Regions from separate parts of the Streptomyces sp. M-16 genome, predicted to be linked through region 1. Evidence: riboswitches for the same ligand, from Rfam matches in the RefSeq annotation. Region 1 holds a riboswitch; the other holds the start of a gene.
The links. Region 1 has a riboswitch for S-adenosylmethionine ahead of thrC (threonine synthase). Riboswitches for the same ligand answer to the same signal wherever they lie in the genome.
Positions count from the first base shown of each region.

Region 2: it holds a riboswitch for S-adenosylmethionine, as region 1 does, so the genes downstream of both, AB4039_RS22135 (aminotransferase class V-fold PLP-dependent enzyme) here and thrC (threonine synthase) in region 1, are expected to answer to the same signal.

Region 1 is NZ_JBFRER010000043.1:8,771-29,237, reverse strand. It holds gene cdgB (diguanylate cyclase CdgB) at 1-1,022, shown strand, start outside; gene AB4039_RS20635 (CBM35 domain-containing protein) at 1,091-2,128, shown strand; gene AB4039_RS20630 (1-phosphofructokinase) at 2,180-3,100, opposite strand; gene nagA (N-acetylglucosamine-6-phosphate deacetylase) at 3,203-4,354, opposite strand; gene AB4039_RS20620 (ROK family protein) at 4,354-5,286, opposite strand; gene AB4039_RS20615 (extracellular solute-binding protein) at 5,497-6,798, shown strand; gene AB4039_RS20610 (DUF3263 domain-containing protein) at 6,866-7,102, shown strand; gene otsB (trehalose-phosphatase) at 7,158-8,015, shown strand; gene AB4039_RS20600 (TetR/AcrR family transcriptional regulator) at 8,113-8,736, opposite strand; gene AB4039_RS20595 (hypothetical protein) at 8,829-9,563, shown strand; gene AB4039_RS20590 (alpha,alpha-trehalose-phosphate synthase (UDP-forming)) at 9,536-11,002, opposite strand; gene AB4039_RS20585 (glucosyl-3-phosphoglycerate synthase) at 11,065-12,015, opposite strand; SAM riboswitch class I at 12,211-12,370, shown strand; gene thrC (threonine synthase) at 12,388-13,677, shown strand; gene AB4039_RS20575 (MoaD/ThiS family protein) at 13,712-13,987, shown strand; gene AB4039_RS20570 (cold-shock protein) at 14,372-14,581, shown strand; gene groL (chaperonin GroEL) at 14,901-16,523, shown strand; gene AB4039_RS20560 (phosphoribosylanthranilate isomerase) at 16,709-17,323, shown strand; gene AB4039_RS20555 (beta-glucanase) at 17,366-18,106, shown strand; gene AB4039_RS20550 (PTS transporter subunit EIIC) at 18,341-19,876, opposite strand; gene murQ (N-acetylmuramic acid 6-phosphate etherase) at 19,970-20,467, opposite strand, start outside.
Region 2 is NZ_JBFRER010000048.1:5,017-15,572, forward strand. It holds gene AB4039_RS22100 (L,D-transpeptidase family protein) at 1-1,208, shown strand, start outside; gene AB4039_RS22105 (hypothetical protein) at 1,359-1,763, opposite strand; gene ctaE (aa3-type cytochrome oxidase subunit III) at 1,963-2,583, shown strand; gene qcrC (cytochrome bc1 complex diheme cytochrome c subunit) at 2,660-3,469, shown strand; gene qcrA (cytochrome bc1 complex Rieske iron-sulfur subunit) at 3,466-4,524, shown strand; gene qcrB (cytochrome bc1 complex cytochrome b subunit) at 4,521-6,152, shown strand; gene trpD (anthranilate phosphoribosyltransferase) at 6,318-7,382, shown strand; SAM riboswitch class IV at 7,551-7,667, shown strand; gene AB4039_RS22135 (aminotransferase class V-fold PLP-dependent enzyme) at 7,900-9,285, shown strand; gene AB4039_RS22140 (ferredoxin) at 9,290-9,898, shown strand; gene AB4039_RS22145 (Lrp/AsnC family transcriptional regulator) at 9,953-10,234, opposite strand; gene AB4039_RS22150 (rhomboid family intramembrane serine protease) at 10,374-10,556, opposite strand, start outside.

The sequences.
Region 1 (20,467 bases):
GCCTGCTCGGCCGGCCCGCCTCCGTCCTGCGCCGCTACTCCTTCTCCGACCTCGTGCACCCCGAGGACATCGGCACCCTGCTGCGCACCTCCGCCGAGGGCGGGCGCGCCGAGCTGCGCCTCGGGCGGCGCGACGGCACGTACGTGTGGGTCTCGCTGCGCAACTCCGTCGTCGCGGACGCCGCCGACGGTCCCCGTTTCCTGCTCACGCACGTCGAGGACATCGAGGAGCGCAAGCGGCACGAGCTCCAGCTCGCGCACCGCGCCAGCCACGACTCCCTCACCGGCCTGCCCAACAGCGCCGAGCTGCGCTCCCGGCTCGGGGCCCGGCTGTGCCGGCGGCCCCAGTCGGTGCGGGCCACCGCGGTGGAGGCGCTCGACGCGGCCTTCGAGACGCGCCCCGAGGCGGGTGGTGCGGGGGAGCACGGGTTTCGCCCCGACGGGCACGACGGCTCCGACTACGGTTTCCCGGCCCCCGGCGTCGGGGCGGGCGCCGTCCCGGGCTCCGGGGCGGCGCCGGGGACGGACCCCTTCGACTTCTCCGGCGCCTTCACGTCCCACGCGGACGGCCCGTACGACCACCACGTCCACATCGTGGCGCCCGCCACGGAGGTCGACGACGGGACGAAGGGGCTCGCCGTCCTCTTCTGCGACCTCGACGGCTTCAAGTCGATCAACGACCGGTTCGGTCACCACACGGGCGACGCGGTCCTGATCGAGGTCGCCCGGCGGCTGACGACGTGCGTCAGGGACGGTGACACCGTCGCCCGGCTCGGTGGTGACGAGTTCGTCGTCCTCGCCGACGGACTGGGCGCCGCCGACGCCGCCGACCTCGCCGTACGGCTGCGCAACGCGATCATCCCGCCGATCCGGGTGGACGGCCGCGCGGTCCGCGTGGGGGCGAGTTTCGGGATCGGCTGGGCCAGCTGCGGGATGTCGGCGGACGAGGTGCTGCGCTCCGCCGACCAGCGGATGTACATCGAGAAAAGGTCCCGTTCCAAGGCACACCGGCGGGCCGGGTAACCTGATCGGCCGCTCGTGGGCGCACGTGTTCGGGGTAGGCTCCCGTGGGTCGAAAGGAGTGACCTGCGATGACGACGCCCGCGCACAACGGCCCGCACGGTGGGGCGAACCAGCCCGAGGACGACGACCCGTTCGGCTACCTCTACGCGGACGGCCAGGCCGCCGGAGCCACCCCGCCCGGTCAGGGCGGCGGATACGGCTACCCCGGCCCCGCGGTCGGTGGCCCGCCCGGCACGCAGCCCGGCGTCCCCCGTACCTCGTACAACCAGGTGCGCACGGTGGGCGAGCGGACGTACGGCGGCCAGCGCGGCGCGGTCCCGCCGCAGCAGCAGGCCCCGGCCTACCAGGCCCAGTACCAGGCTCCCGAGGCGCTCCAGGCGGGCGGCTACGGCGTTCCGGCGCAGCAGCAGCACACCCAGCACGTTCCCCTGCCCGGCGGCCGCGGCGGCCACGGCGGGGGCGGCGGCTCCAGCCGCAAGGGCCTGCTGATCGCCGCGGTGGCGGTGGTCGCCGCGGTGGCGATCGGCATCAGCGCCGCGCTGATCTTCGGCAAGAAGGGCGACGACAAGAAGGGCGACAACAAGGCGTCGTCCCAGTCCCCGCAGCCGTCGGCGCCCCAGAAGAACCCCGGCGGCACCGATCCCAGCGGTTCCCCGGAGCCCTCCCAGAGCCCGCTGCCGAAGGGCGAGGCCGCCGGCGCGGGCATGGCGCTCACCGGTGGTGCGGTGCTGCAGAGCACGGTGCAGGGGTCGAAGAGTGCGGGCGGCCAGTACGTCGGCAACTTCAACACGCCGGGTGCCGCGCTGACCTGGACGGTCGAGGTCCCCGAGGCCGGCGACTACACGCTGTTCGTGAACTACGCGGTGCCCGGCAAGGACGCGAAGACGACCCTCACGGTCAACGGGCAGAGCCCGAACCAGTCCCTGAACCTGGCGAACTTCGCGAAGGCCGAGGCCGGGGCGTGGGACAAGGGGTGGACCCGCACGTTCGCGTTCATAACCCTGAAGAAGGGGTCGAACGCGATGAAGATCTCGTGCGAGGCCGGCAACCAGTGCGACGTGATCTTCGACCAGCTGAGGCTGGGCCAGGGGCACACCAAGGGCTGATGCGAGTTGGCGCCGCAGGGGGCGTGCCCCGCGCCGCCCCCTCGCGACGCGCTACCGGAGCGGCGTGACCTTCACCGACCCCCGTACCTCCTCGTAGGTGCGGGGGTCGAACTCTCCCGCCACCGGGGCGTGGACGGTGGCCGCCGAGAGGGCCACCGCGCGGGTGAGCCGGGCCGGCCAGTCCAGGCCCTCCGTGAGGGCGGAGAGCAGGCCCGCCACCGCGGAGTCGCCCGCGCCGGTGGGGTTGCCGGACAGGGGGCGGGGCGGGGCCGCCTGCCAGGTGCCGTCGGGGGTGGCGGCGAGGAGCCCTCCGGGACCCAGGGAGGTGACCACCGCGTGGGCGCCCCGGCGGCGGGCGTCGCGGGTGGCGGGGAGCGGCTCGCGGGAGCCGGTGAGCTCCGCCAGTTCCGCGGAGTTCGGCTTGATGATCTCCGGCCGGGCGGCGACGCCGCGGCGCAGGGCCTCGCCGCTGGTGTCCAGCAGGACCGGGACCCCGGCGGTGCGGGCCGTCCGTACGAGGGTCGCGTAGGCGCCGACCGGGACGCCCGGGGGGAGGCTGCCGCACAGGGCCACCGCGCGTGCCCCGGCGGCGAGTTCGGTGTAGCGGTCCAGGAAGGCGGACCATTCCCCGGCGGTGATCTGCGGGCCGGGTTCGTTGAACTGCGTGGTGTCGCCGGTGGTTTCGTCGACGACGGCCAGGGTGCGCCGGGTGGTGCCCGAGCAGGGGACGAGGGCGTCGGTGACCCCGGGGCAGCCGGCGAGCAGTTCGCGTACGAGCGTGCCGGCCGGTCCGCCCGCGAAGCCCGTCGCGGTCACCGGGTGGCCGAGCGCGCCGAGCACGCGGGCCACGTTCAGGCCCTTGCCGCCCGGGCGTTCGGCGACGCCGGTGACCCGGTGGGAGGCGTGCGGGAGCAGTCGCGGCACCCGGTGGGTGACGTCGAGTGCGGTGTTGAGCGTCACGGTGAGGATCATGGCCAGCCCCGGTCTCGGTGAATGCCGGGATCATGCCAAATACCGGGCGGCGGGCCCAGTCCCGAGGGCCCGCCGCGTCGCTCCGTACCGCCGGAAGGCCGCTCAGGACAGCGGGTTGACGATCCATTCGCCGCGCCGCATGACGCCCTTGAGGTCGAACGCGGCGTCGAGGACGACCAGGTCGGCGTACTTGCCCGGTTCCAGCGAGCCGACCTCGTCGTAGAGGCCGAGGAGTTTCGCAGGGTTGGCCGAGATCGCCTGGACCACGGATTCGACGGGCAGCCGGTCGACGGTCACCGACCGTTTGAAGGCGGTGTCCAGGGTCAGGGTGGAGCCCGCGATGGAGCCGCCCTCCACGAGGCGGGCGACGCCGTCCTTGACCTCGACCTCCAGCGGACCGAGGTGGTAGGTGCCGTCGCCGAAGCCGGCCGCGTCCATGGCGTCGGTGATCAGCGCCACGCGGTGGGCGCCGGCGTGGTGGAAGGCCAGCTCCAGCATCGCCGGGTGCAGGTGGGTGCCGTCGTTGATCAGCTCGACGGTGACCCGTTCGTCCTCCAGCAGGGCGGCGATCGGCCCGGGGGCGCGGTGCTCCAGGCCGGGCATCGCGTTGTAGAGGTGGGTGGCGACGGTCGCGCCGGCGTCGATGGCCTGGCGGGTCTGGTCGTACGTGGAGTCCGTGTGGCCGATCGCGGCGATGACCCCGTGCTCGGCCAGCAGCCGTACGGAGTCCAGTCCGCCCGGCAGTTCGGTGGCGAGGGTGAACATCCGGGCGGTGCCGTGCGCGGCGTCGACCAGCTTGCGGACCTCGGCCGGGTCGGGGTCGCGGAGCAGGTCCGCCTTGTGCGCGCCCTTGCGGCAGGGGTTGATGAAGGGGCCCTCGAAGTGGACGCCGGCGATCTCGCCCTGCTGGGTGAGCTCGGCGAGCAGGGCGGCGCGCCGGGCCAGTTCGTCGAGGTCGCCGGTGACGGTGGAGGCGGTGAGGGTGGTGGTGCCGTGCTCGCGGTGGGTGCGTACGCCCCGGAGGACCTCCTCGGCGGTGCCGGAGGTGAAGGAGGCCCCGCCGCCGCCGTGGTTGTGCATGTCCACGAAGCCGGGGACGATCCAGTGCCCGGACAGGTCGACGATCTCGGCGCCCTCGTGGGCGCTGCCCGCGATGCGGTCGCGCTCGACGATGACCCGGCCTCCCGCGACGGTCCCGGTGGGCAGCACCACCCTGGCGCCGGAGAGAACGGTGCTGTGTGCGCTTCCGGACATCAGGCAGGTACCTCCGTGGCGAGTAGGTCCCAGGCGAGCAGCCCTGCGCCCAGGCATCCGGCGGTGTCCCCGAGGGCCGCCGGAACGATCTCGGGCAGCCGCTGGAACGTCACGCGCTCCTCGACGGCCGTCCGAAGTGGTGTGAACAAGGTTTCCCCCGCCTCGGCCAGCCCGCCACCGATGATCAGCGTGCTCGGGTCCAGCAGGGTGATCGCGGTGACCAGTCCGTCGGCGAGGGCGCCGATCGCGGTGAGCCAGACCTCGCGGGCGCGCGCGTCGCCGGACTCGACGGCCTTGGCGCAGTCGGCCGCGTCGGCCGCCGGGTCGCCGGAGGCGGCGGCCCAGGCGCGGGAGACGGCGGAGGCGGAGGCCAGGGTCTCCAGGCAGCCGTGCTGGCCGCAGCCGCAGGCGGGACCGCCGGGACGGACCACGATGTGGCCGATCTCGCCCGCGTAGCCGTGCGCGCCGGCCTCGATGCGGCCGGCGATGCCGATGGCACCGGCGATGCCGGTGCCGAGCGGGACGAACAGGAAGCGGTCGGTGCCCCGGCCCGCGCCGATGCGGCCCTCGGCGAGCCCGCCGGTGCGGACGTCGTGCCCGAGGGCGACGGGGACGCCGCCCAGGTGGGCTCCGAGGAGCGCCCGCAGCGGGACGTCGCGCCAGCCGAGGTTGGCGGCGTAGACGGCGATGCCCCGTTCGGCGTCGACGATGCCGGGGACGGCCACTCCGGCGGCGGAGGCGGTCGTGCCGAAGCGTTCGAGGCCCAGGCGCAGCAGCTCGTCGGCGAAGTCCAGGATCGTCTCGACGACGGCTTCGGGGCCCCGCTCGCGGCCGGTGGCGCGGCGCGCCTCGTGCAGCAGGTTGCCGTCCCGGGCGATGAGGGCGGCCTTCATCCCGGTGCCGCCCACATCGAGGGCGATGACGTGTTTCACGGGTTTCACAGGAGACAGTCTCGCGTGCTCGGGAGGGAAAGGTCTAGTCCATTGAAGGGATTGTTGAGCCGCCATACAAATTCGGGACCCTGGTCCGGATACGGTCCGGACACAGTCCGGGCGCCACGCCGTTCCGGTTGTGGAGGAGCCGTCAAAGTGGTGTAGACCTTACGTCGAATCGTACGTACAAACAGGGGTGGATCGAGAACCGTGAAGGGCCGTTACCTGAGCCTGGCCGCTACCGGGGCCGCACTGTGCCTGACGGCGACGCTGACGGGCTGTGGAACCGTGTCGGGTCTCAGCGGGGACAACGAGGTGACCCTGCGGGTCGTGGCGGCCGATTACGGCGACAATCCGCAGAACTCCTCCGCGACCTACTGGAAGGGACTCGCCTCCTCCTTCGAGAAGGACAACCCCGGCGTGCACGTCGAGGTCAGCGTCTACTCCTGGTCGGAGGTCGACGCCAAGGTCGCCGCGATGGTCAAGGCGGGCAAGGCCCCCGACATCGCGCAGATCGGCGCCTACGCCGACTACGCCGAGGCGGGCAAGCTCTACACCGCCGACGAGCTGCTCTCCGTCAACACCGAGGCCGACTTCCTCGCACCGCTCGCCGACGCGGGCAAGGTCAAGCGGGTCCAGTACGGGATGCCCTTCGTGGCCAGCACCCGGCTGCTCTTCTACAACACCAAGCTGCTCGGCGACGCCGGAGTGATACCCAAGGACGGCTCGACCCCCTGGCAGCCCAAGAGCTGGGCGGACCTGGAGGCGGCCGCCAAGAAGCTCAAGGGCGCGGGCGTGCCCACCCCCTTCGCGCTGCCGCTGGGCCGCGAGGAGGCCCAGGCCGAGTCGATGATGTGGATGCTCGCGGGCGGCGGCGGCTACACCGACAACGAGGAGGCGTACGCGATCGACTCCCCGGAGAACGTGAAGTCCTTCGAGTTCCTGCGCGACAAGATGGTCGGGCAGGGCCTGACCGGCCCGGTCGAGCCGGGCAAGCTGGACCGCCAGGCCGCCTTCGACGCCTTCACCCGCGGCGAGGTGGGCATGCTCAACGGCCACCCCACCCTGCTCAAGCAGGCCGCGGGCAAGGGCGTGAAGTTCGGCATGGTGCCGATGCCGACCACCGACGGTGCCGACCACTCCGCGATGGGCGTCGCGGACTGGGTGATGGCCTTCAAGAACGGCCACAAGAAGGAGGCCGGGAAGTTCCTGGACCACCTGTACTCGGCGAAGAACGTGACCGCCTTCACGTCCATGTACGACCTGCTGCCCGTCACCACCAGCGGCTACCGGGCCATGGACGCGAGCACGGGCGGCTCGGCGGCCCAGCTGAAGACCTTCCTGACCGCCCTGCCGACGTCCCGCCTCTACCCGGTCGGCAAGAAGTCCTGGGCCGGGGTCAGCGAGGACATCAAGCAGAAGATCGGACAGGTCGTCCAGCCGGGCGGACAGCCCGAGAAGGTCCTGGAGGACATCGCGACGAGCGCACGCAAGGCGGACGGCGACCACTGAGGCGGCGGCGCCCGCCGCCGGCGCCCCGCGCGGGGGCACTGTCGGCGGGCGGCGTTAATCTGGCCGTATGACGGACGACGGGCGGCTGACGGCCACGGAGGCCGCCGTGCTCGCGTACGAAGGCCGCACCTGGCCCGGGCCCGGCGCCAAGGAGCGGGCGATACGGGAAGGGCTCGGCCTGACCCCCGTCCGCTACTACCAGCTGCTCAACGCCTTGATGGACGATCCACGGGCGCTCGAACACGCACCGGGCACCGTCAACCGGCTCCGGCGGATCCGCGAGGCCCAGCGGGCCCGGCGGTAGGTGACTGTCCGCGAAGGGGTGGGCGCGTCCGGGCGTCGCCGGTAGGGTCATCTGCATGGGGAGCCATCCGCACGACCTGCCGATGCCCGTGCCCGCCACCGCAGCCGGACGCGAGGGACTCGAAGCCCTCCTCCGCGCACCCCGCGACGCCGTCGTCGCCCTCGACTTCGACGGCACCCTCGCCGACATCGTCCCCGACCCGGACCAGGCCCGCGCGCACCCGGACGCCGTACCGGCGCTCGCCGCGCTCGCCCCGCGGGTCGCGGCCGTCGCCGTGGTCACCGGCCGCCCGGCCGGGGTCGCCGTCCGCTACGGCGGCTTCGCCGGAGTACCCGGTCTGGAACACCTCGTCGTCCTGGGCCACTACGGTGCCGAGCGCTGGGACGCCGTCACCGGCATCGTGCACGCCCCCGCCGAACACCCCGGAGTGGCCGCCCTGCGGGCCGAGCTGCCGGGCTTCCTCGACGCCATCGGCGCGTGGCGCGGGACCTGGATCGAGGAGAAGGGCCGCGCGCTGGCCGTGCACACCCGGCGGGCCGAGGACCCGGAGGCGGCGTTCGCCGCCCTGCGGGAGCCCCTCGCGGAGCTCGCCGCCCGCCACGGGCTGATGGTCGAGCCCGGCCGGGCCGTGCTGGAGCTGCGTCCGCCGGGCATGGACAAGGGCGTCGCCCTGACGGAGTTCCTGGAGGAGCGGCAGGCCGGGGCCGTGCTCTACGCGGGGGACGACCTCGGGGACCTCGCGGCGTTCTCGGCGGTCGAGAAGCGCCGGGCCGACGGCCTGCCGGGGCTGCTGGTGTGCAGCGGCTCCGCGGAGGTCCCGGAACTCGCCGCCCGCGCCGACCTCGTCCTCCCGGGCCCGGCCGCCGTGACGGCCTTCCTCGCGACCCTCGCCGGGGCCCTCCGCACCGCCTGACCCGCCGGGCCCGGGGGCCCGCCCGTGCGGGGAGTGCGGGACCACGGGATCAGGGGACCACGGGATCAGGGGACCACGGCATCAGGGGACCACGGGATCAGGGGATCAGCGTCGCGAGGCCGGCGCAGATCAGGCGCACGCTGAGCAGGAACTTCTCGTCCTCCCCGTGGGCCGAGGCGGCGGCCACCGTCAGCGGGAAGCGTTCCAGCAGCGCGGCGACGTCCTCGGGCCCGACGGGCGCCTCCGGGGACTCGCTCTGCTCCTGGAGCACGAAGCCCGTGAGGTGGCTGAGCAGCGCGTCGGCCCCGACGGCGCAGTCCGCCTCCGGCACGCCGGCCGCGCGCAGCGTCTCCAGCAGCCGCTCCATCACCGACAGCGCCCCGGTGCTGAGCACCTTCGGGCTGTCGGCGAACATCACCGCGCCCCCGGCGTGGCGCCGGATGCCGTCGCGCAACGTGAGGGCCTGGGCCTCCACCCGTTGCTGCCAGCCCGCGCCGGGATCCAGCGCGGCGAGGGCTGCGGTGCCGGCGTCGTAGGCCTGCCGCGCCACCCGGTCCGCCATCAGCCGGACCAGCACGCCCTTGCTGGGCACGTGGTAGTAGAGGCTGCCCGCCTTCGCGTCGAGCCGCTGGGCCACGCGCCGCATGGACAGGCCGTGGTAGCCGGACTCGGCGAACTCCGCCATGCCCGCGTCGATGATGCGTTCCTTCGTCAGCTTCACGGGGCCAGCCTACGCCCATTTCTAACACTGTTTGAAAATGCCCGTCCGAAGGGCTACTGTCATCCCACGACGACCGGAGGGGGGTGGCGGCGATGGGCGCGATCGTGTTCAACGTGACCACGGCGGCATTGATGGTGATGATGTTCAACGGGGGCCTCGACCTCCTCGGCCGGGACACCCTGCGCGGGCGCCGTATCCCCTGGGCGGCGGTGGCCCTGACCGCCCTCGCCCTCGCCGGGGTCGTCACGCAGCTGTGCTGGTCCGGGGCCATGGACGCCCTCGACGACGACCCCGCCGAGAGCGGGTGGTGGCGGGTCGTCACCGCCGTGTTCATGCAGAACGGCGGCCTCCTCGGCGGCGCCTGGAACATCGCCACCCTCGCCGCCGTCGCCGCGCTGGCCGACTGGTTCTGGGGAGCTCCCCGCACCCTGGCCCTGTTCCTCGCCGGGATCCTCCTGCCGGAGCACCTCGACGCGCTGCTCGGCGTGGGCGGCCACCACAGCACCGACCCCCGCAACTTCGCCGGGAGCTCCGGCGCCACCTACTTCCTCGGGGCCACCCTCGCCGCCGCCCTCCTGCTCCGCGCCCTGCGCTCGCGCCGCGTCGCCGCGGCCGAGGGGAACCCCGCGGCCGGCCCCACCAAGGAGCTGCTGCTCGCCGCCGGGGTGCCCGCACTCGGCCTCGTCCTCTGGTTCGCCCAGGCCAACGGCCACGGCCTGGTCTCCTGCTACGGATTCCTCCTCGGCGCCCTCGCCCTGTGCCTCCCGGGCCTGCGGCCCGCGACCGCGACCGCCCCCGCTCAGACCCCGGCCAGCGCCGCCAGCTGAGCCTCGAACCAGGCCGCCGGGGGCAGCGCCGTGGCCGCCGCGGCCAGCCGCTTCGTCCGCTCCGCCCGCTCCGCCCGGGGCATGGACAGCGCCTCGTGCAGGGCCTCGGCCGTCGCGGTGACGTCGTACGGGTTCACCGTGATCGCGTCGCCCTTCAGCTCCTCGTGCGCCCCCGCCCCGGTCGACAGCACCAGCGCGCAGCCGTCCTCCGAGACCACCGGGATCTCCTTCGCGACCAGGTTCATGCCGTCCCGCACCGGGTTGACCAGCGCCACGTCCGCCATCCGGTACGCCGCCAGCGAGCGCGCGAAGTCGTCCTCGACCGACACCAGCACCGGCTGCCAGTCCGCCGTCCCGAACTCCTCGTTGATCTCCGCCGCCAGCTCCCGCACCGAGTCCGTGTACGCCCGGTACACCGCCAGGTCCTGCCGGGACGGGTACGCGGAGGCCAGGTGCACCACCCGCTCCCGCCACTCGGGGTGCGTGACGAGCAGCTCCCGGTAGGCCAGCAGCCCGCGCAGGATGTTCTTCGACAGCTCGGTGCGGTCCACGCGGACGATCGTCATGCGGCCCGCGACCTCCGCCCGCAGCGCGGCCAGCCTGTCGTCCACGACCGGCCGGTGCGCGAGCGCGCGCAGGTCGTCCGCGTCGACGCCGAGCGGGTACTGCCGGACTTCGGTGAACCGCTTCGGGCCGTGTCCGCGCCCGTCGGCGGCCGCCTTGCGGTGCCACACCCCGCGCTCCGGGACCCCGCTGGGCAGGGACGGCTCCGCGATGCCGGTCGCGTCGTCCGCGTTGGCCCCCGTAATGAAGTTCACCGACCAGCGCCAGGCGTGGAAGCCCAGCTGGTCCGCGCCGAGCATGCCCCACACCAGCTGGGAGCGGACGTCGTCCGGGAGCATCCCCATGAACTCGTGCGACGCCCACGGGGTGTGGGTGAAGTGCGCGATCCGCAGGTCGGGGCGCAGCTCGCGCAGCTGCCCCGGGACCAGGGCCAGGTGGTAGTCCTGCACCAGGACGCGCGCCCCCTCGGCGGCCTCCTCGGCCAGCGCCTCGGCGAAGGTCCGGTTGTAGGCGACGTACGCCTCCCAGTGCCGGCGGAACGCCGCGTCGAAGACCGGCTCGCGCGGGACGTCGTAGAGGTGGTGGTGGGTGAACCAGAGCACCGAGTTGGCGATGCCGTTGTACGCGCCGTCGTACACGGCCGGGTCGATGTCCAGCATCCGCACCCCCGGCTCGGAGGTGCCCCGGCGCACCGCCTCCCGGTCGGCGTCGGAGAGGGCCGCGCAGATCCAGAGGGCCCCCGGCTGCTTCGCCAGGGCCGCCGACAGGCCGGAGACGAGCCCGCCCCCGCCGCGCCGGGCACTGAGCGTGCCGTCGTCGGAGAGGACGTAGGAGAGCGGGCCGCGGTTCGCGGCGACGAGTACCTGAGAAGCCATGGGGCGAACCTAGCCCGGTCCGCCCCGGCTCAAACTCGTGTGCGGCACCGCTCCGGCGGCCGTCAAGCGACGCGGCGGCCCGCGTACTCCTTGATCTCCGCCATCGGCGGCCGCTCCTCGGTGTCCACCGCGTAGGTGCGCGGAACGAACCCGTCCGGCCCCCGCTCGAACTGGGTCAGCTCCGGCCGCACGAGGTGCGCGCGCGAAAGCCGGACCTGCGCCGTCCGGTAGATCGCGGCGGCCATCCGGCCCAGCGCCCGCCCGTCCTGGTGCCGGTGCAGCCGGACCCCGACGTCGACCTGGGCCAGCGCGTCCAGCCCGACCGTGTGCAGCGCGTCCACCAGCAGGCCCAGCTCGACGCCGTAGCCGACGGGGAAGGGGAGGCGTTCCAGCAGGGAGCGCCGTACGGCGTACTCGCCGCCGAGCGGCTGCACGAAGCCGGCCAGCTGCGGCCAGTGCAGGTTGAGCAGGGGGCGGGCGACCAGCTCGGTCACCCGGCCGCCCTGGCCGGGGGCGTCCGCGAGCGGGCGGTCGTACATGGCCTTGACGAACTGCACCTGCGGATCCGTCAGCAGCGGGCCGACGATCCCGGAGACGAAGGACGACGAGAAGTCCCGCAGGTCGGCGTCGACGAAGCAGACCACGTCACCGGTGGTGGCGAGCAGCGAACGCCACAGCACCTCGCCCTTGCCGGGCAGCGCGGGGATCCGCGGCAGCAGCGCGTCCCGGTGCACGACCCGGGCGCCGGCCTTGGCCGCGACCTCCGCCGTACGGTCGCTGGACCCGGAGTCGACCACCACCAGCTCATCGACCAGGGGGGTCGGCAGGCCGTCGATCAGATCGCGCCGGATCACCTCCACGATCTCCCCGACCGTCGCCTCCTCGTCGAGCGCGGGCAGCACCACGCTGACCGTCGTCCCGGCCGCCCGTTTCCGGTCGAGCAGCTGGTCGAGCGGTCGGTCGGCGGCGGACCAGGAGCGGTCTGCCAGCCAGCGCTCCACCTCATCCAGCACCCTCAGCACTCCCTGGTTCCTCGGTGACCCTCGGCGATATCGGCCGATATGTGATCCATCTCGCGGTTCGGACGGCTGTCTCAACCGCCCTGCCCTTCGGTTACAGTCTTGAACAACGCGAGGGACCACGGCATGCCGGGGTCCCCGCGCACAAACGCACCGGCGCGCCACAGAGCGCGTGTGCCGGTGCCATACCGCTCATCCAGAGGGGCAGAGGGACACGGCCCGTTGAAGCCCCGGCAACCCTCCAGTCGGTTCTCGCGATGCGTTTTCGACACGCACCCCCGCGAGGTCCCCGGCTAGGGAAGGTGCCAATTCCGTCTCATGGCGAAGTGCGCCATGGGGAAGATGAGGAGAAAGGGCCTCGCCGTCATGGCTGCACAGACTGTCGCCACCTCTACCGACCTCGGTTCCGTCGATCTCGGACCCGCCACCGGCCTTTCCTGTCGCGAGTGCGGCACCCGCTTCGAGCTCGGCCCGATCTTCGCGTGCGTCGAGTGCTTCGGCCCGCTGGAAGTCGCCTACGACCTGCCGCTCGGCGACCCCGAGGCGCTGCGCGCCGCGATCGAGGCCGGCCCGAACAACATCTGGCGCTACGCCCCGCTGCTGCCCGTCCCCGCCGACGTGGCCTCCAAGCCCAGCCTGAACCCCGGCTTCACCAAGCTCGTGGACGCCCGGAACCTGGCCAAGGAGCTGGGCGTCACCGGCAAGCTGTACGTCAAGGACGACTCCGGCAACCCGACGCACTCCTTCAAGGACCGCGTCGTGGCCATCGCCGTCGAGGCGGCCCGCGCCTTCGGCTTCACCACCCTGTCCTGCTCCTCCACCGGCAACCTGGCCGGCGCCGTCGGCGCCGCGGCCGCCCGCGCCGGCTTCCGCTCCTGCGTGTTCATCCCGCACGACCTGGAGCAGGGCAAGGTCGTCATGGCCGGTGTCTACGGTGGCGACCTCGTCGGCATCGAGGGCAACTACGACGACGTCAACCGCTTCTGCTCCGAGCTCATCGGCGACCCGCTGGGCGAGGGCTGGGGCTTCGTCAACGTCAACCTCCGCCCGTACTACGGCGAGGGCTCCAAGACCCTGGCGTACGAGATCTGCGAGCAGCTCGGCTGGCAGCTGCCCGACCAGATCGTCATCCCGATCGCGTCCGGTTCCCAGCTGACGAAGATCGACAAGGGTCTGCAGGAGCTGATCAAGCTCGGCCTGGTCGAGGACAAGCCGTACAAGATCTTCGGCGCCCAGGCCGAGGGCTGCTCCCCGGTCTCCACCGCCTTCAAGGCCGGCCACGACGTGGTCCGCCCGCAGAAGCCGGACACCATCGCCAAGTCGCTGGCCATCGGCAACCCGGCGGACGGCCCGTACGTCCTGGACATCGCCCGCCGCACCGGTGGCTACGTCGAGGACGTCAACGACACCCAGGTCGTCGAGGCGATCAAGATCCTGGCGCAGACCGAGGGCATCTTCGCCGAGACCGCGGGCGGCGTGACCGTCGGTGTGACGAAGAAGCTCATCGAGAACGGGCAGCTCGACCCGGCGCTGACCACCGTGATCCTGAACACCGGTGACGGCCTCAAGACCCTGGAGGCGGTGGCCGCGGACAGCGGTCAGACCGCCACCATCCGCCCGAGCCTRGACGCGTTCCGCGCCGCCGGCCTGGCCTGACCCTTCCCACGACTCCCGGAAAGGCGGTAGCGCCATGAGCGTCAACGTCCGCATCCCCACCATCCTGCGCACCTACACCGGCGGCGTCGCCGAGGTCCCGGCCGAGGGCTCGACCCTGGCCGAGGTCATCGAGTCCCTGGAGAAGAGCCACCCGGGCATCGCCGCGCGCGTCCTGGACGACCAGGGCAAGCTGCGCCGCTTCGTGAACGTCTACGTCAACGACGACGACGTGCGCTTCGAGGGCGGCCTGCAGGCGGCGACGCCGGACGGCGCCGGCGTCTCGATCATTCCTGCCGTCGCGGGCGGCTGAGACCCCGAAAAGTAGAATTGCCCCCTCCGCTAATAAGCGGAGGGGGCAATTCTGCTTGATTGGGCGCGGTAGAGTTGGGGAAGTCCCCTCCGGTGCTCTTGCCCGCCGCATATGAGCGGGCCCCGTGAGGGTTGACATTGAGTCAACATGCGTGCGCCCTTTGGGGCTTTGGCGAAGATTGTCTGGCCCGAGTTGCCCTGCCATATGCCAAATTTTCACTCTATTTCTATGTTTCCGCGTGTCCAGAATTCTCGTCGGATTGACCTGTTGCAGACAGCAGCGGTGCGGATACATTCAGCCCCGGTCGAGGCGTTCCGGCGCAAGTTCTGACCCGGGACCGCGAAGTGCGGTACCGCGCAAGGGCCAGTAATAGGGGAGTTAGGCATGGCTCAGGGCACCGTCAAGTGGTTCAACGCGGAGAAGGGCTACGGCTTCATCGCGGTCGACGGTGGTGCGGATGTGTTCGTCCACTACAGCGCCATCCAGATGGACGGGTACCGCACCCTTGAAGAGGGTCAGCGGGTCGAGTTCGAGATCTCGCAGGGCCAGAAGGGTCCGCAGGCGGACATGGTCAAGCTCGCTGCTGCCGGCTGAGACCGAGCGCGATCGACCACCGACGCAACAGACGTACGAGGGGCCCGCATCCCGGTCACGGGATGCGGGCCCCTCGTGCGTCGCCCCGCCGGAGAGGCCGGAAGCCGCCCGGCATTGCCCGAAGCCGCTTGCACTCGCGGGGGTCGAGTGCTAATCATTGGCGTTAGCACTCTCCAGGTGAGAGTGCTACTAAGACGAGGACCGGGTCGGTGAGGCCCGACGGGTCCGGCGGGAAGGAACCGCCGGCTCCGCAGGCCGTCCGTCGCGGGCGCGGGCGCGGTCCGGAGCAATCCACCCCTGTCCGGGAGGACCACTTCAGATGGCCAAGATCATTGCGTTCAACGAGGAGGCCCGGCGCGGTCTCGAGCGTGGCATGAACCAGCTCGCCGACGCCGTCAAGGTCACCCTTGGCCCCAAGGGTCGCAACGTCGTCCTTGAGAAGAAGTGGGGCGCCCCCACGATCACCAACGATGGTGTCTCCATCGCCAAGGAGATCGAGCTCGAGGACCCGTACGAGAAGATCGGCGCCGAGCTGGTCAAGGAAGTCGCCAAGAAGACGGACGACGTCGCCGGCGACGGTACGACCACCGCCACCGTCCTCGCCCAGGCCCTCGTCCGCGAGGGTCTGCGCAACGTGGCCGCGGGTGCCAACCCGATGGCCCTCAAGCGTGGTATCGAGAAGGCCGTCGAGGCCGTCTCCGCCGCCCTGCTCGCCCAGGCCAAGGACGTCGAGACCAAGGAGCAGATCGCTTCCACGGCCTCCATCTCCGCCGCCGACACCCAGATCGGCGAGCTCATCGCCGAGGCCATGGACAAGGTCGGCAAGGAAGGCGTCATCACCGTCGAGGAGTCGCAGACCTTCGGTCTGGAGCTTGAGCTCACCGAGGGCATGCGCTTCGACAAGGGCTACATCTCGGCCTACTTCGCGACCGACATGGAGCGTATGGAGGCGTCCCTGGACGACCCGTACATCCTGATCGTCAACTCCAAGATCGGCTCGGTCAAGGACCTGCTGCCGCTCCTGGAGAAGGTCATGCAGTCCGGCAAGCCGCTGCTGATCATCGCCGAGGACGTCGAGGGCGAGGCCCTGTCGACCCTGGTCGTCAACAAGATCCGCGGCACCTTCAAGTCCGTCGCCGTCAAGGCCCCGGGCTTCGGCGACCGCCGCAAGGCCATGCTCGGTGACATCGCCATCCTCACGGGCGGCACGGTCATCTCCGAGGAGGTCGGCCTCAAGCTGGAGAACGCCGGTCTCGACCTGCTCGGCCGCGCCCGCAAGGTCGTCATCACCAAGGACGAGACCACCATCGTCGACGGTGCCGGTGACAGCGACCAGGTCCAGGGCCGCGTCAACCAGATCCGCGCCGAGATCGACAACTCCGACTCGGACTACGACCGCGAGAAGCTCCAGGAGCGCCTCGCGAAGCTGGCCGGCGGCGTGGCCGTCATCAAGGCCGGTGCCGCGACCGAGGTCGAGCTCAAGGAGCGCAAGCACCGCATCGAGGACGCCGTTCGCAACGCGAAGGCGGCCGTCGAGGAGGGCATCGTCGCCGGCGGTGGCGTGGCCCTGCTGCAGGCCTCCTCGGTCTTCGAGAAGCTGGAGCTCACCGGTGACGAGGCGACCGGCGCCAACGCCGTGAAGCTCGCGCTGGAGGCCCCGCTGAAGCAGATCGCCGTCAACGGTGGTCTTGAGGGCGGCGTCGTCGTGGAGAAGGTGCGCAACCTGGCCGTCGGCCACGGTCTGAACGCCGCCACCGGCGAGTACGTCGACATGATCGCCGAGGGCATCATCGACCCGGCGAAGGTCACGCGCTCCGCGCTGCAGAACGCCGCGTCGATCGCCGCGCTGTTCCTGACGACCGAGGCCGTCATCGCCGACAAGCCCGAGAAGGCCGGTGCCCCCGCGGGCGGCGGCATGCCGGGCGGTGACATGGACTTCTGATCGGCCCCTGGCTGATCGGCTGTTCTCGAACGAGGGCGGCACCCCCTGCGGGGGGTGCCGCCCTCGGGCGTTTCCGGGTGGCCCGGAAGCCGCTGGTGTCGATCGCGAAGGGTGGGGCGCGGCCGGTCGCGCCCGGGTGCCGAGACGGGGCGCCGCCGATCGGGGGGCTTTGGTTGACTGGGGGTATGAGCGATCTCTTCGTGAAGATCTGCGGGCTCAAGACGGCCCGCGACGTCGACGTGGCCGTGGAGGCCGGGGCCGATGCCGTCGGGTTCGTGTTCGCGCCCGGCAGCCCCCGGACCATCGGGGCCGCTGCGGCGCGCGAGCTGGCCGCGCGGGTGCCCGCCGGGGTGCTCACCGTCGGGGTGTTCCGGGGGCAGTCCGTCGAGGAGGTGCGCCGGTTCACCGAGGAGAGCGGCGTACGCGGCGTGCAACTGCACGGGGACGAGCCGCCGGCGCACTACGAGGCCCTGCGCGCGCCGGGCCGCACCCTGCTGCGCGCCACCGCCGCGCGGGTGGAGCGCTGCGGCGAGTACGGGGAGGACCTGCTGCTGATCGACGCGCCCGACCCGGGTTCCGGCAAGCCCTGGAACTGGGGTTCTGCGGATTTCGTCGCCCCCGAGGGCCGTTGGCTGCTGGCCGGCGGGCTGAATCCGGGCAATGTCCGGGAGGCCGTCGCGGCGACCCGGGCCTGGGGTGTGGACGTCTCCAGCGGGGTCGAGAGCGAGCGCGGGGTGAAGTCCCCGGACCTGATCAGGGCCTTCCTTTCCGCAGCGCAATCATATGATTACTCTGAGTGAGAACGGCCGCGTGAGCCGCCGTCGGGCGGGCACAACGCCCGTATGGAACCGGAAACGTTCGGATGGCTGCGGCGCCTGACGCGCCGCCTCGCTCCCGGAGGTGGAGGCGGAGGGCTGCCCGGGCTCGCCCCGCGCCGTACCCCCGCCTTCACCGCCGACTTCACCTCGACCACCCAGTGGGTGGCCGGCCGCTCCTGGGCCTATCCAGACGGCGGCCCGGTCAACCCGGGCGACAACAAGCTCGACCACCTCGTCGCCGACCCCGCCTACAGCCGCGGCGGGACCTTCCTCGCGACCCTGCGCCCCGACGGGAACTGGGACACCGGACTGCTCACCACCGAGGGCAGTGACGAGGGGTTCATGGTCCGCACCGGCGACGTGCTGGAGGCGCGCGTACGGCTGCCCGCCGAGACGGGAGCCTGGCCCGCGATCTGGACCTGGCGCGACGGCGGCCAGGAGATCGACGTCTTCGAGTACCACCCCGACAACCCCGACCTGCTCGAACTCTCCAACCACGTCCGCGAGGCACACCGCTACTACCGCGACCCCGCCGTCCGGCCCGGAGCCTGGGTCGACCTGGTGGTCGAGTTCGGCAGGACCTCGGTCGTCTGGTGGGTCAACGGCGCGCGCGTCTTCTCCGACCGCCGGGGCGTGGGGCGCAGCTGGCGCGCGTACCTCATCGTGAACCTGTCGGTGTCGGCCGGGCGGTACCACCCGGCGCCCGGCCCGGAGCTGACGCGGATGTCCTACGAGGTCTCGCAGCTGCGGGTGTACCGGGCCTGAAAGCGGCGCGGGGCGCGGGCCTTGGGGCCCCGGGGGAGCGGAGCCGGCGCGGGCCCGAACCCGTGACCTCGGCACATCGGGTGCCCGGTCGCCCGTACGGGTGGATTCTCCAGGTCCGTGCCCGGGGGTGCGGACCGGGGCGACAGGGGCGAATGATCGCCTCTGGACGACGACTTCAGCGCCAACCGCAGCGGCGAGGGCGCCGGGGCACCGCCGCCGCCCCGCGGTCCGTCCCTACGCCGGCACCGGCTGCTTCCGCGGACCGGCGGCCGGGCTGTCCGCCGCCGGGTCCGGGTCGGTGTCGAGCTCGGCCAGCATCTGCCGGGTGAAGCCGAAGAAGTAGGTCGCGGCGAAGCCGACCAGGTAGCCGACGGCGAGGCCGCCCGCGTAGACGGCGACGGTGGCCCCCATGCCCGCCTTGCCGGCCAGCAGCGGGAAGAGGGCCCAGCCCGAGGGGCCGATCGCGGTGGAGCCGAAGCCGATGCCGAGCTGGTTGAAGAGGCCCACGAAGGCCCCGCCCGCCGCGCCGCCCGCGCAGGCGGTGACGAAGGGGCGGCCCAGTGGCAGGGAGACCCCGTAGATCAGGGGCTCGCCGACGCCCAGGAAACCGGCCGGGAGCGCGGACTTGATGGTGGTGCGCAGCGAACGGTTGCGCGGGAGCCGGCAGTAGACGGCGATGGCCGCGCCGACCTGGCCCGCGCCCGCCATGGCCAGGATGGGCAGGAGCACCGTGTAGCCGGTCTGCTCGATGAGGGTGGTGTGGATGGGGATCAGGGCCTGGTGCAGGCCCAGCATCACCAGGGGGAGGAAGAGCCCGCCCAGTACGAGCCCGGCGAAGGCGCCGCCGGTGGCCAGCAGCCAGGTGGCGAAGGTACCGATGGCGGTGGAGACCGCGCCGGCGAGGAACATCAGGCCGAAGAGGGTGACCAGGCCGGAGACCAGCACGGTGAGGGTGGGGGTGACCAGTACGTCCAGGGTCTCGGGCACCCACGTGCGGCACCACTTCTCCACCTGGACGGCGAGCAGCGCCGCCGCGAGCGCGCCGAGGACGCCGCCCTGGCCGGGGGAGAGGTGCTGGCCGAAGGCGTCGATCTTCGCGACGCCGGGGAAGACGATGATCGCGGCGGCCGCGCCGCCGAGGACCGGGGTGCCGCCGAACTCCTTGGCGGTGTTGTGGCCGACGAACACCGCGATCAGGGACATGAAGCCGGAGGAGATCGCGGCGAGGGCGGGGACGAGCGCCGGGAGCCAGCCGAGGTTGGTGAGCATGCCGTTCAGGCCCGCGATGATCCCGCAGCCGATGAGGGCGGGGATCAGCGGGACGAAGATGTTCGCGACGCGGCGCAGGAACAGTTTGAACGGGGTGGCGTTGCGGGCCTTCTGGGCGTCCTTCAGCGCCGCTCCACGGTCGGCCAGTTCGGCCGAGGTGACGGCGGGGTGCGGCGCCGCGGCGGGTGCCGGGGCGGGTGCGGGGGCGGTTCCGGGGGCGGGCGCCGGGGCGGCCTGCGTGCGGGCCTCGGCCACCAGGGCCTCGAACTCGGGGGTGACGCGGGCGACGGTCCCGGGGCCCAGCACGATCTGGTACGTGTCGTCCTCGACCACGCCCAGGACCGCCGGGAGGGCCTTGAGTTCCTCGTGCCGGACGAGCGAACGGTCGCGCAGTGCGATGCGCAGGCGGGTCATGCAGTGGGCGATGGAGGTGATGTTGTCCGGGCCGCCGACCAGAGGAAGGATCGCGGCGGCTGTGGCGCGGTTCTTGTCAGTGGACATGGTGGTGGTTCGCCTTGCGTCGGGGGAGCGGGCGGGGTCCATCGGTACGGGTGAGGCAGCGGTACGGGTGGGGTTCAGCGGTACGGGCGGGGTTCAGCGGGCCTCGGCGAGTGCGGCGCGCAGGTGGCCGCCGGAGGCGGCGAGGAGGGCGGCGGCGGTCGGGCCGTCGACGCCGCCGAGGATCACCAGGATGGCGTTCTTGACCTCGCCGTCCGTGGCGGTGAGGGCGGCCTCGATCTCCGCGTCGGGCGCGCCGGTGGCCAGGGTGACGATGCGGCGGGAGCGGGCGCGCAGCTTCTCGTTGGAGGCGCGCACGTCGACCATGAGGTTCCCGTACGTCTTGCCGAGGCGGATCATCGTGACGGTCGAGATCAGGTTCAGGACGAGCTTCTGCGCGGTGCCCGCCTTCAGCCGGGTGGATCCGGTGAGCAGCTCCGGGCCGACCACGACCTCGATCCCGTGCTCGGCGGCCGCGGCGAGGGCGGAGCCGGCGTTGCACGACAGCCCGACGGTGAGCGCGCCGCGGGAGCGGGCGAACTCGACGGCGCCGATCGCGTACGGGGTGCGGCCGGAGGCGGAGATGCCGATGAC
Region 2 (10,556 bases), on a different contig from region 1:
CCCTGCTGGTCGCGTCCCTCGGGGCCGGCGCCACCGCATGCGGGTCCGGCGAGAAGAACCCGCTGTCTGTCCGCCCGTACGACGCGGGCGAGCACGTCGCCTTCAACCAGGCCACCGGCGGACGCCCCGCCGACCCCGACAAGCCGCTCGAAGTCACCGTCAAGGGCACGACCGCGCGCATCACCGACGTGATGGCCGTGGACACCCACGGACGGCGGCTGGCGGGTGAACTCTCCGCCAAGGGCGACCGCTGGCACAGCACCGTCCCCATGGCCGCGGGCGTGCGCTACACGGTCACCGTGAGCACGGAGGACGAACGCGGCGCTCCAGGGCAGCGCACGCTGGCTTTCGACACCACCCCGGCCAAGAAGGTCCTCAAGGTCGAATTCGGCCCGGACGAGGGCAAGTACGGCGTCGGACAGCCCATCACGGCCGAACTCAACGAGCCGGTCAAGGACAAGGCCGCCCGCGCCATCATCGAACGGGCCCTGGTCGTCGACACGCCCGACAACGTCGAGGGCGCCTGGTACTGGGTGGACGACAAGAACCTGCACTACCGCCCGAAGGACTACTGGCCCGCCCACTCCACCGTCTCCGTGCAGAGCAACCTGGAGGGCGTCAGGATCTCCGACGAGCTCCACGGAGCCGCCTCCAAGCCGCTGAAGCTGGAGATCGGGGACCGGGTGGAGGTCACCACGGACGCCTCCTCGCACTACCTCACGTTCAAGCGCAACGGAGAAGTGATCAACACCATTCCGGTGACCACCGGAAAGCCCGGCTTCTCCACCCGCAACGGGGTCAAGGTGGTGCTGGGCAAGCAGTACTTCGTCCAGATGCGCGGCGACACCGTCGGCATCGGCGGCAGCGAGTACTACAACCTGCCCGTCTACTACGCCACCCGCGTGACGTGGAGCGGCGAGTACGTCCACGCCGCGCCGTGGTCGGTCGGCTCCCAGGGCTACGAGAACGTCAGCCACGGGTGCACCGGCATGAGCACCGGCAACGCCGCCTGGTTCTACGAGAACATCACCGAGGGCGACATCGTCCGTGTGATCAACAGCATCGGCGAGGACATGGACACCTTCGGGAACGGCTACGGCGACTGGAACATGGACTGGAAGGACTGGCGCGAGGGAAGCGCCCTCCTGAAGGGCACCCAGGAAGGCCGCAACCCCATGGACCAAGCCCGCCTCAGGCCCCAGGTCTGAGCCCCGCGGCCGGCCGGGCCGCAGGGGCCGCGTCGGCGAAGGCGGGCGGGCGCCCGGAGGGCATCGCGAGGGACGAGCGGTTTCCGAGGACGCCCGCCCGCCCGGAGCCGACGTGGGCGGCCCCGGAGGCGAAGCCGGCCGGAGAACGGCTCAGGCGGCGCTGGAGCCCAGCCGGGTCCGCAACACGCCCGCCAGGGCCTCCGGGAACTCGACCGGGTCCACCGGAAGGGTGACGGCGGCGTCCGCGCGGCTCCAGGTGGCCAGCCACGCGTCCTGGGGGCGCCCCATCAGCAGCAGCACCGGGGGACACCGGAAGATCTCGTCCTTGATCTGCCGGCACACACCCATGCCCCCGGCGGGGACGGCCTCCCCGTCCAGCACACAGGCGTCGATGCCGCCCGCGTCCAGCTCCTTGAGGACCGCCGGAAGCGTCGCGCACTCCAGGAACTCCACCGGCGGCAGGTCGGCCGCCGGCCTGCGCCCGGCCGCCAGCCGCACCTGCTCCCGGGTGCCCGCGTCGTCGCTGTACACCAGAACCCGCGCAGTCGCCCGCATTTCGTTCCTCCACGTGTCACGTGAATCACGTTGATGTTGCGCGGGATGCTACTCCGTCCGACCGGTCGTCAACATCGGTTCCGGCAGCCTCGCGCAAGAGGCCGGGAGGGGGATCTGATGGGCCGTTCGGGCCTTGCACACGCCCCTGACACTCCGAACGGCACCCCCCGGGGTGAGGGCGGGATAAGCGACCGACATAATGTCGGTCGTGGCGACAGCAACGACAGTAGATACCGGGCACGCGCACCCGACGGTCAACCGGCCGAACCTCGTCAGCGTCGGAACCATCATCTGGTTGAGTTCCGAGCTGATGTTCTTCGCGGCCCTCTTCGCGATGTACTTCACCCTGCGATCCGTGACAGGCTCCGAGTACTGGACAGAACAGGCTTCGGCCTTGAATCTGCCCTTCTCGGCGACGAACACAACGATCCTGGTGCTCTCCTCGCTCACCTGCCAGCTCGGCGTATTCGCCGCCGAGCGCGGTGACGTGAAGAAGCTCCGGACGTGGTTCATCATCACGTTCGTCATGGGTGCGATCTTCATTGGCGGCCAGGTGTTCGAGTACACCGAGCTGGTCAAGCACGAGGGCTTGTCTCTCTCGTCAGGCCCGTACGGCTCGGTCTTCTACCTGACCACCGGCTTCCACGGTCTGCACGTGACGGGCGGTCTCATCGCCTTCCTGCTGGTCCTCGGCCGGACGTACGCGGCCAAGAGGTTCACCCACGAACAGGCCACGTCGGCCATCGTCGTGTCCTACTACTGGCACTTCGTCGATGTCGTCTGGATCGGCCTCTTCGCCACGATCTACCTGATCAAGTAGCGAACACGTCGCCGGGCACCGCCCGGCACTCCATCCAGAAACACCGACGCAGAAGATCCTGACACCGGGGTAATCCGTGAAAAAGCTCTCCGCACGACGACGCCATCCGCTGGCGGCGGTCGTCGTTCTACTCTTCGCGCTGGCGGTCACGGGGGGGCTGTACGCCGCCTTCGCGCCCGCGGGCAAGGCGCAGGCCGATGAAACCGCCCAGTCCCTCGCCATCGAGGAGGGCAAGAAGCTCTACGCCGTGGGTTGCGCAAGCTGCCACGGAACCGGCGGTCAGGGTTCCACTGACGGCCCCAGCCTGGTCGGCGTCGGCTCCGCGGCCGTCGACTTCCAGGTGAGCACGGGCCGCATGCCCGCCCAGCAGCCCGGCGCCCAGGTGCCGAGGAAGCCGGTCATCTACTCCCAGGCCCAGATCGACCAGCTCGCCGCGTACGTCGCGTCGCTCGGTGCCGGCCCGATCGTGCCCACCGAGAAGCAGTACGACCCGGCCGGTGCCGACATCGCCAACGGTGGTGTGCTCTTCCGCAACAACTGCGCGCAGTGCCACAACTTCACCGGCGAGGGCGGCGCCCTGACGCTCGGCAAGTACGCCCCGAACCTGGACGGCGTCGAGCCGAAGCACATCTACGAGGCCATGCTCACCGGCCCGCAGAACATGCCCTCCTTCCCCGACAGCACCATGCCGGAGAAGCAGAAGAAGGACATCATCGCGTACCTCCAGAACGTCAACGGCGAGAAGTCGACCAGCCCCGGTGGCCTCAAGCTCGGCGGCCTCGGCCCCGTCTCCGAGGGTCTGTTCGGCTGGATCTTCGGTCTGGGTGCGCTGATCGCTGTCGCCGTCTGGGTCGCGGCCCACACCGCTAAGGCCAAGAAGTCATGAGTAGCCAAGACATTCCCGAAGAGAAGCACCTGCCGAGCGAGCAGGGCGACGCGCACCACGGTGGCGTAGCGGTCGCGGACGATCCGTTCGCCGACCCGGGCCTTCCGGTCCACAAGCCGCGCATCCAGGACATCGACGAGCGGGCCGCCAAGCGGTCCGAGCGTACGGTCGCGATGCTGTTCACGCTGTCGATGCTGGCCACGATCGGCTTCATCGTCGCGTACGTGACCCTCCCGGTCGACAAGATCGTCTTCATCTTCCCGATCGGGAAGGTGAGCGCGCTGAACTTCGCGCTCGGTCTGACCCTGGGCACGGCGCTCTTCTGCATCGGCGCGGGCGCGGTCCACTGGGCCCGCACCCTGATGTCCGATGTCGAGGTCGCCGACGACCGCCACGAGATCGCGGCCCCGGCCGAGGTCAAGGCGAAGGTCCTGCAGGACTTCGCCGACGGCGCGAACGAGTCCGGCATCGGCCGCCGCCCGCTGATCCGCAACACCCTGATCGGCGCGATGGCCATGGTGCCGCTCGCCGGCGTCATGCTGCTGCGCGACCTGGGCCCGCTGCCCGAGGTCAAGCTGCGCAAGACCGTGTGGGCCAAGGGCAAGCTGCTGATCAACGACAACACGAACGAGCCGCTGCGTCCCGAGGACGTGCTCGTCGGGTCGCTGACCTTCGCCCGGCCGGAAGGCCTGGAGGAGGAGCAGCACGACTTCCAGACGCAGATCGCCAAGGCCGCCCTGATGATCGTCCGCATCAAGCCGGAGGACATCAAGGACAAGCAGGAGCTGGAGTGGTCCCACGAGGGCATCGTGGCCTACTCCAAGATCTGCACCCACGTCGGCTGCCCGATCAGCCTGTACGAGCAGCAGACGCACCACGTGCTCTGCCCGTGCCACCAGTCCACCTTCGACCTCTCCGACGGCGCCCGAGTCATCTTCGGCCCGGCCGGTCACGCGCTTCCGCAGCTGCGGATCGGCGTCAATGACGAAGGCTTCCTCGAAGCGCACGGCGACTTCGAAGAGCCCGTCGGTCCTGCTTTCTGGGAGCGCGGATGAGCACTGCCACCGAATCCAACGCGGCGCGCAAAGCGCCGGCCGGCGAGCGCGTAGCGGACTGGGCGGACGGCCGCCTGGGCATCTACAGCCTGGCCAAGTCCAACATGCGCAAGATCTTCCCGGACCACTGGTCCTTCATGCTCGGTGAGATCTGCCTCTACAGCTTCATCATCATCATCCTCACGGGTGTGTACCTGACGCTGTTCTTCCACCCGAGCATGAACGAGGTCGTGTACCACGGCTCGTACGTGCCGATGCAGGGTGTCCAGATGTCCGAGGCCTTCGCCTCGACCCTGAACATCAGCTTCGAGGTCCGTGGCGGTCTGCTCATCCGGCAGATCCACCACTGGGCGGCGCTGATCTTCGTCGCGGCCATGCTCGTGCACATGATGCGCGTGTTCTTCACGGGCGCCTTCCGCAAGCCGCGCGAGGTCAACTGGGTCTTCGGCTTCCTGCTGCTGGTCCTCGGCATGTTCACCGGTTTCACCGGTTACTCCCTGCCGGACGACCTGCTCTCGGGCACCGGTGTCCGCTTCATGGAGGGCGCGATCCTGTCCGTGCCGGTCGTCGGCACGTACCTGTCGTTCTTCCTCTTCGGCGGCGAGTTCCCCGGCGGCGACTTCGTCGCACGGTTCTACTCGATCCACATCCTGCTGCTGCCCGGCATCATGATGGGCCTGCTGGTGGCCCACCTGATCCTGGTCTTCTACCACAAGCACACGCAGTTCGCGGGTCCCGGCAAGACGAACAACAACGTCGTCGGCATGCCGCTGCTGCCGGTCTACATGGCCAAGGCCGGAGGCTTCTTCTTCCTGGTCTTCGGTGTCATCGCGGCCATCGCGGCGCTGGCGTCGATCAACCCGATCTGGGCGCTCGGCCCGTACCGCCCGGACCACGTGTCCACCGGTGCGCAGCCCGACTGGTACATGGGCTTCTCCGAGGGCCTCATCCGCGCCATGCCGGGCTGGGAGATCAACCTCTGGGGCCACACGCTGGTCCTGGGCGTGTTCGTCCCGCTGGTGATCTTCCCGCTGGTCCTCGCCGCGATCGCGGTGTACCCGTTCATCGAGGCCTGGGTCACCAAGGACAAGGGCGAGCACCACATCCTGGACCGCCCGCGCAACGTCCCGACCCGTACGGCGTTCGGTGTCGCCTGGCTCACCTGGTACGTGATCCTGCTGATCGCCGGTGGCAACGACATGTTCGCGCAGTACTTCCACCTGTCGATCAACTCGATCACGTGGTTCGCGCGGATCGGCTTCTTCGTGGGCCCGGTCATCGCCTTCGTGATCACCAAGCGGATCTGCCTCGGCCTCCAGCGCCGGGACCACGACAAGGTGCTGCACGGTCGCGAGACCGGCATCATCAAGCGCCTGCCGCACGGTGAGTTCGTCGAGGTCCACGAGCCGCTCTCGCAGGGCAAGCTGCACACCCTCACCTCGCACACGCAGTACGAGCCGATCGAGATCGGCCCGACGGTCGACGAGAACGGCGTCGAGCGCAAGGTGGGAGCCGGCGAGAAGCTCCGCGCGAAGCTCAGCAAGGGCTTCTACGGGGAGAACACCCACATTCCGAAGCCCACGGTGGAGGAGTACAAGGAGATCCAGAGCGGCCACGGCCACCACTGATCTCCGGTAAGACAGCTTGAGGGATCGGTTTCGGCCAATCCTGGTGTCGCCACGGTGAGAGCCCCGTCCAGTGTCTGGACGGGGCTCTTCGCCGTCTCGCGGGCTGGATAGGCTGAGATCCTTCCCCATTCGACGTGGAACTTTTCCGAGCAGCAGGAGCGGACCATGAACGTTGTGACCCCGGCAGGCGGCGACAGCGTGGCGGCCCGTGGCTGGCCGGGCCTCCTCGACGCCCTCCTGACCGGCCGGAACCTCACCACGGACGACACCGCCTGGGCGATGGACCGGATCATGCGGGGCGAGGCCACGGACGCGCAGATCGCCGGTTTCATGGTGGCGCTCCGGGCCAAGGGGGAGACGGTGGCGGAGATCAACGGCATGGTGCGTGCCATGTACGATCACGCCAATCTGATCGAGGTGCCGGGCCGGACGGTGGACATCGTCGGCACCGGCGGGGACGGGGCCAAGACCGTCAACATCTCGACGATGTCGGCGCTCGTGGTGGCCGGCACCGGCGCGAAGGTGGTCAAGCACGGCAACCGGGCCGCGTCCTCCGCGAGCGGCTCCTCGGACGTGCTGGAGAAGCTCGGCGTCAACCTCAACCTCACCCCGGCCCGGGTGGTGGAGGTCGCCGAGGAGGCCGGCATCACCTTCTGCTTCGCGGTGAAGTTCCACCCCGCGCTGCGGCACGTGGCGGCGGCCCGCAAGGAGCTGGGCATCCGGACCACCTTCAACTTCCTCGGCCCGCTGACCAACCCGGCGAAGGTCCGCGCACAGGCCACGGGCGTGGCCGACGCCCGGGTCGCCCCCATCGTGGCCGGGGTGCTCGCGGAGCGCGGCTCCTCGGCGCTGGTCTTCCGGGGCGACGACGGCATGGACGAACTCACCACGACGGCCACCTCCCGGGTGTGGTGGGTCCGCGACGGCGCGGTCACCGAGCAGACGTTCGACCCGCGTGACATCGGGATCCAGATCGTGGACGTCTCCGCGCTCCGCGGCGAGGACGCCTCCTACAACGCGGACGTCGCCCGCCGGCTGCTGGCCGGCGAGACGGGCCCCGTGCGCGAGGCCGTCCTGCTGAACTCGGCGGCGGCCCTGGTGGCGCTGGACCCGGGCAGCGGGTCCCTGGAGGAGCAGCTGTCGGCCGGCATCGCGCGGGCGGCCGAGTCGATCGACTCGGGGGCGGCGCGCGCGGCCCTGGAGCGCTGGGCTGCCGCCAGCAACGCCTAGCCGCGGCCGCGCGGCGCCTCCCGGCGGCCGGAGGCCGGCGCAGCCGGACGAAGCCCGGGAGGCCGCCCGCGGCCGAGCGGTGCGAGCACGGCGTTCAGAAGGAGACCCCGGTCCACATCGTGGACCGGGGTCTTGCGCGTGGAGGATCTTGTGGCAGGATGCTGACCAGGTCACGAGTGACAGCGTTTAGGCCCCGGCTTGCTGTCCGGCAACCCTCCTTCCGTGGCGGGGTGCCCCGGGTGATGACCAGGCCGTAGGCAGCGAGGTCTACGGCAAGCGCGGATCCCTCGATACCAGGGGTCCTGGGTCTTCGAGGAGCTTTTTCCGTGAGCAAGCGAATGCGATAGGGCGACTCCGCCCCTTCTTCACCCCTCGGATCAGGGTCGTTGAGGCGTACCCCCACGTCCTTTCCGAGGCCTTCCCGTACCCCTGTGGCCGGCCGGCGCCGTCGCGTCCCGCCGTACCCGCGTACGGGCACACCGAAGCCATTCAGCCCTGCCTGCCGGGAGACACCGCCATGTCCGCATTCCTGAACTCCGCCGCCACCGACGTCGCCGTCGCCGTCGACCCCGCCTGTGCCCAGCCGCTGCCCGTGCTCGGCCGCGATGTCACCGTCCCGCTCGTCACCGGCGGCGAGGTCACCTACGCCGCCCTCGACTACGCGGCCAGCGCCCCCGCCCTCCAGCGGGTCTGGGACGACGTGGCCGCGTACGCCCCGTACTACGGCAGCGTCCACCGCGGGGCCGGGTACCTCTCGCAGCTCTCCACCGACCTGTTCGAACAGAGCCGCGTCACCGTCGCGGAGTTCCTGGACTGCCGCCCCGGCGACCAGGTGGTCTTCACCCGGTCGACCACCGATTCGCTGAACCTGCTGGCCGCCGTCCTGCCGGCCGACTGCCAGGTCTTCGTCTTCGAGACCGAGCACCACGCCTCGCTGCTGCCCTGGGGCGACGCGCAGGTGACCTACCTCAACGCCCCGCGCACCCCGGCCCAGGCCGTCGCCGCCCTGGAGCGGGCCCTGGCCGACCGCGACCCCTACGGCCCCGCCCTGGTGTGCGTCACCGGTGCCTCCAACGTCACCGGTGAGCTGTGGCCGGTCAAGGAGCTCGCCGCCGCCGCGCACGCCCATGGCGCGCGGATCGTCCTGGACGCCGCCCAGCTGGCACCGCACCACCCCGTGTCCGTCCGGGAGCTGGACGTGGACTGGGTCGCCTTCTCCGGCCACAAGCTCTACGCCCCCTTCGGCTCGGGCGTCCTCGCCGGCCGCGCCGACTGGCTCCAGGACGCCCGGCCGTACCTGGCCGGCGGCGGCGCCTCCCGCACGGTGGCCCGCCGCGAGGACGGCGGCGTCGACGTCGAGTGGCACACCACCGCCGCCCGCCACGAGGCCGGCTCCCCGAACGTCATCGGCGTCTACTCCATCGCCTCGGCCTGCCGCGCCCTGAAGGACGCGGGGTTCGAGAACCTGGTCGCCCGCGAGAACCACCTCATCGCCAAGGTCCGCGAAGGCCTCGCCGGCGTCCCCGCCGTGCGCGTGCTCTCCCTCTTCGGGGACGACGCCCCGCGCGTCGGCGTCATCTCCTTCGTGGTGGACGGCTGGAACAGCTCGCACTTCGCGGCCGCGCTGTCCGCCGAGTACGGGATCGGCGTGCGCGACGGCCTCTTCTGCGCCCACCCGCTGGTCCGCACCCTCCTCGGCAGCGAGCCGCAGGAGCCGGGCGAGTGCGGCGCCCCGGAGGCCGCGCCGGGGGAGCGCTCGCTCAACGCGATCCGGGTCTCCTTCGGCGCGGGCACCCCCGACGAGCACGTCGAGCGGTTCGTCCGGGCCGTCGGGGAACTGGTCGCGGACGGCGCCAAGTGGCAGTACCGCACCGAAGAGGGCCGCTGCGTTCCGGCCGTCTGAACCGGTGGGGACCGTGCCCTACTGGGACCCGCTGCCGGCTGCCCGCGCCGCCCAGACCGGACCGCTGCCCGCGCCGGACGGGGGCACCTGGCTGCCGGATCCGGTGTACGGCGGATGGTGGAACCGCCGCTCCGACCGGTGGCGTGAGCGCGACTGGCGCAACGTGCCGGGGCCGTTCTACGGCGCCGGCACCGACAGCTGCTGGATGGGCCGGCTGATCGCCCCGGCGAACGTGCTCTACGAGGACGAGCGGGGCGCGGAGTTCGTCTACCGTCAGCCGCGGGACGTGGCGGAGACGCTCGCGGTTGTGGGCGCCGCCGCACAGGATCCGATGGACGGCTACGCCTGTGACGGTGACCGGCACTGGACCCCGGAGCTCGTTCGTGAGTGGTGGCGGGAGCGCGGCCGGGTCCGTGAATGGGCCGTCCGTCTGGACCGGAGGTGGTCGTTGTCGGAGAGCGGGGAGGAGCGGGAGGCCGCCGGCGGTGCCCGGGAGTACGTCGCGCACATCGACGGCGGTCTCGCGGACCAGCTGCGCGGCTACGTCTTCTGGCTGGCCGAGGGCCGCCCGGCCCGGCCGGGTGAGAGCCTGCCGGGGCTCGGCGGAGCCTGAGGGGGCCGGTACCGGGCGCGGAAACCGGGCCCCTGTGACCCCGCCGGCCAGGTGCTACGCGTCGAGGCCGATCGCGAAGGCCGCTTCCAGGTCGTGCTGGGAGTACGTGCGGAACGCCACGTGCGTGTCGGTGGCCTCGACCCCCGGGATCTTGCTGATGCGGCCGGGGATGATGTCGGCCAGGTTCTCGTGGCGGGCGACGCGGACCAGCGCGATCAGGTCGTACGTACCGGTGACGGAGTAGACCTCGCTGACGCTGTCCAGCGCGGCGATGGACTCGGCGATCTCGGGAATGCGGTCCACGCTGGTCTTGATGAGCACGATCGCGGTGATCATGGCTGGCTGTCTCCCTAGGTGGGCCGTCACTGGTCGCCCCACTTTAAGACGTGATCCGTAGGGTCACCAAAGCCCCCGTCATCGTCACCTGCGCTCCTGGTACCGGCCGGTGCGCACCCACGCCGCGTCGGGCGACCGGTCATTCCGCCAGGACGGAGCGCCTCTTGCCGGTACGGCGATAACGCGCCCATGCGTAGAGGAAGCCCACGGAGAAGCCCACCACGTGCGCCAGGTAGGCCACCCCCGGCCCGCTCTCCGCGCGTTGCGCGGCCAGCCACTGGAGGACGAACCAGAACATCAGCACGATCCAGGCCGGGAAGCG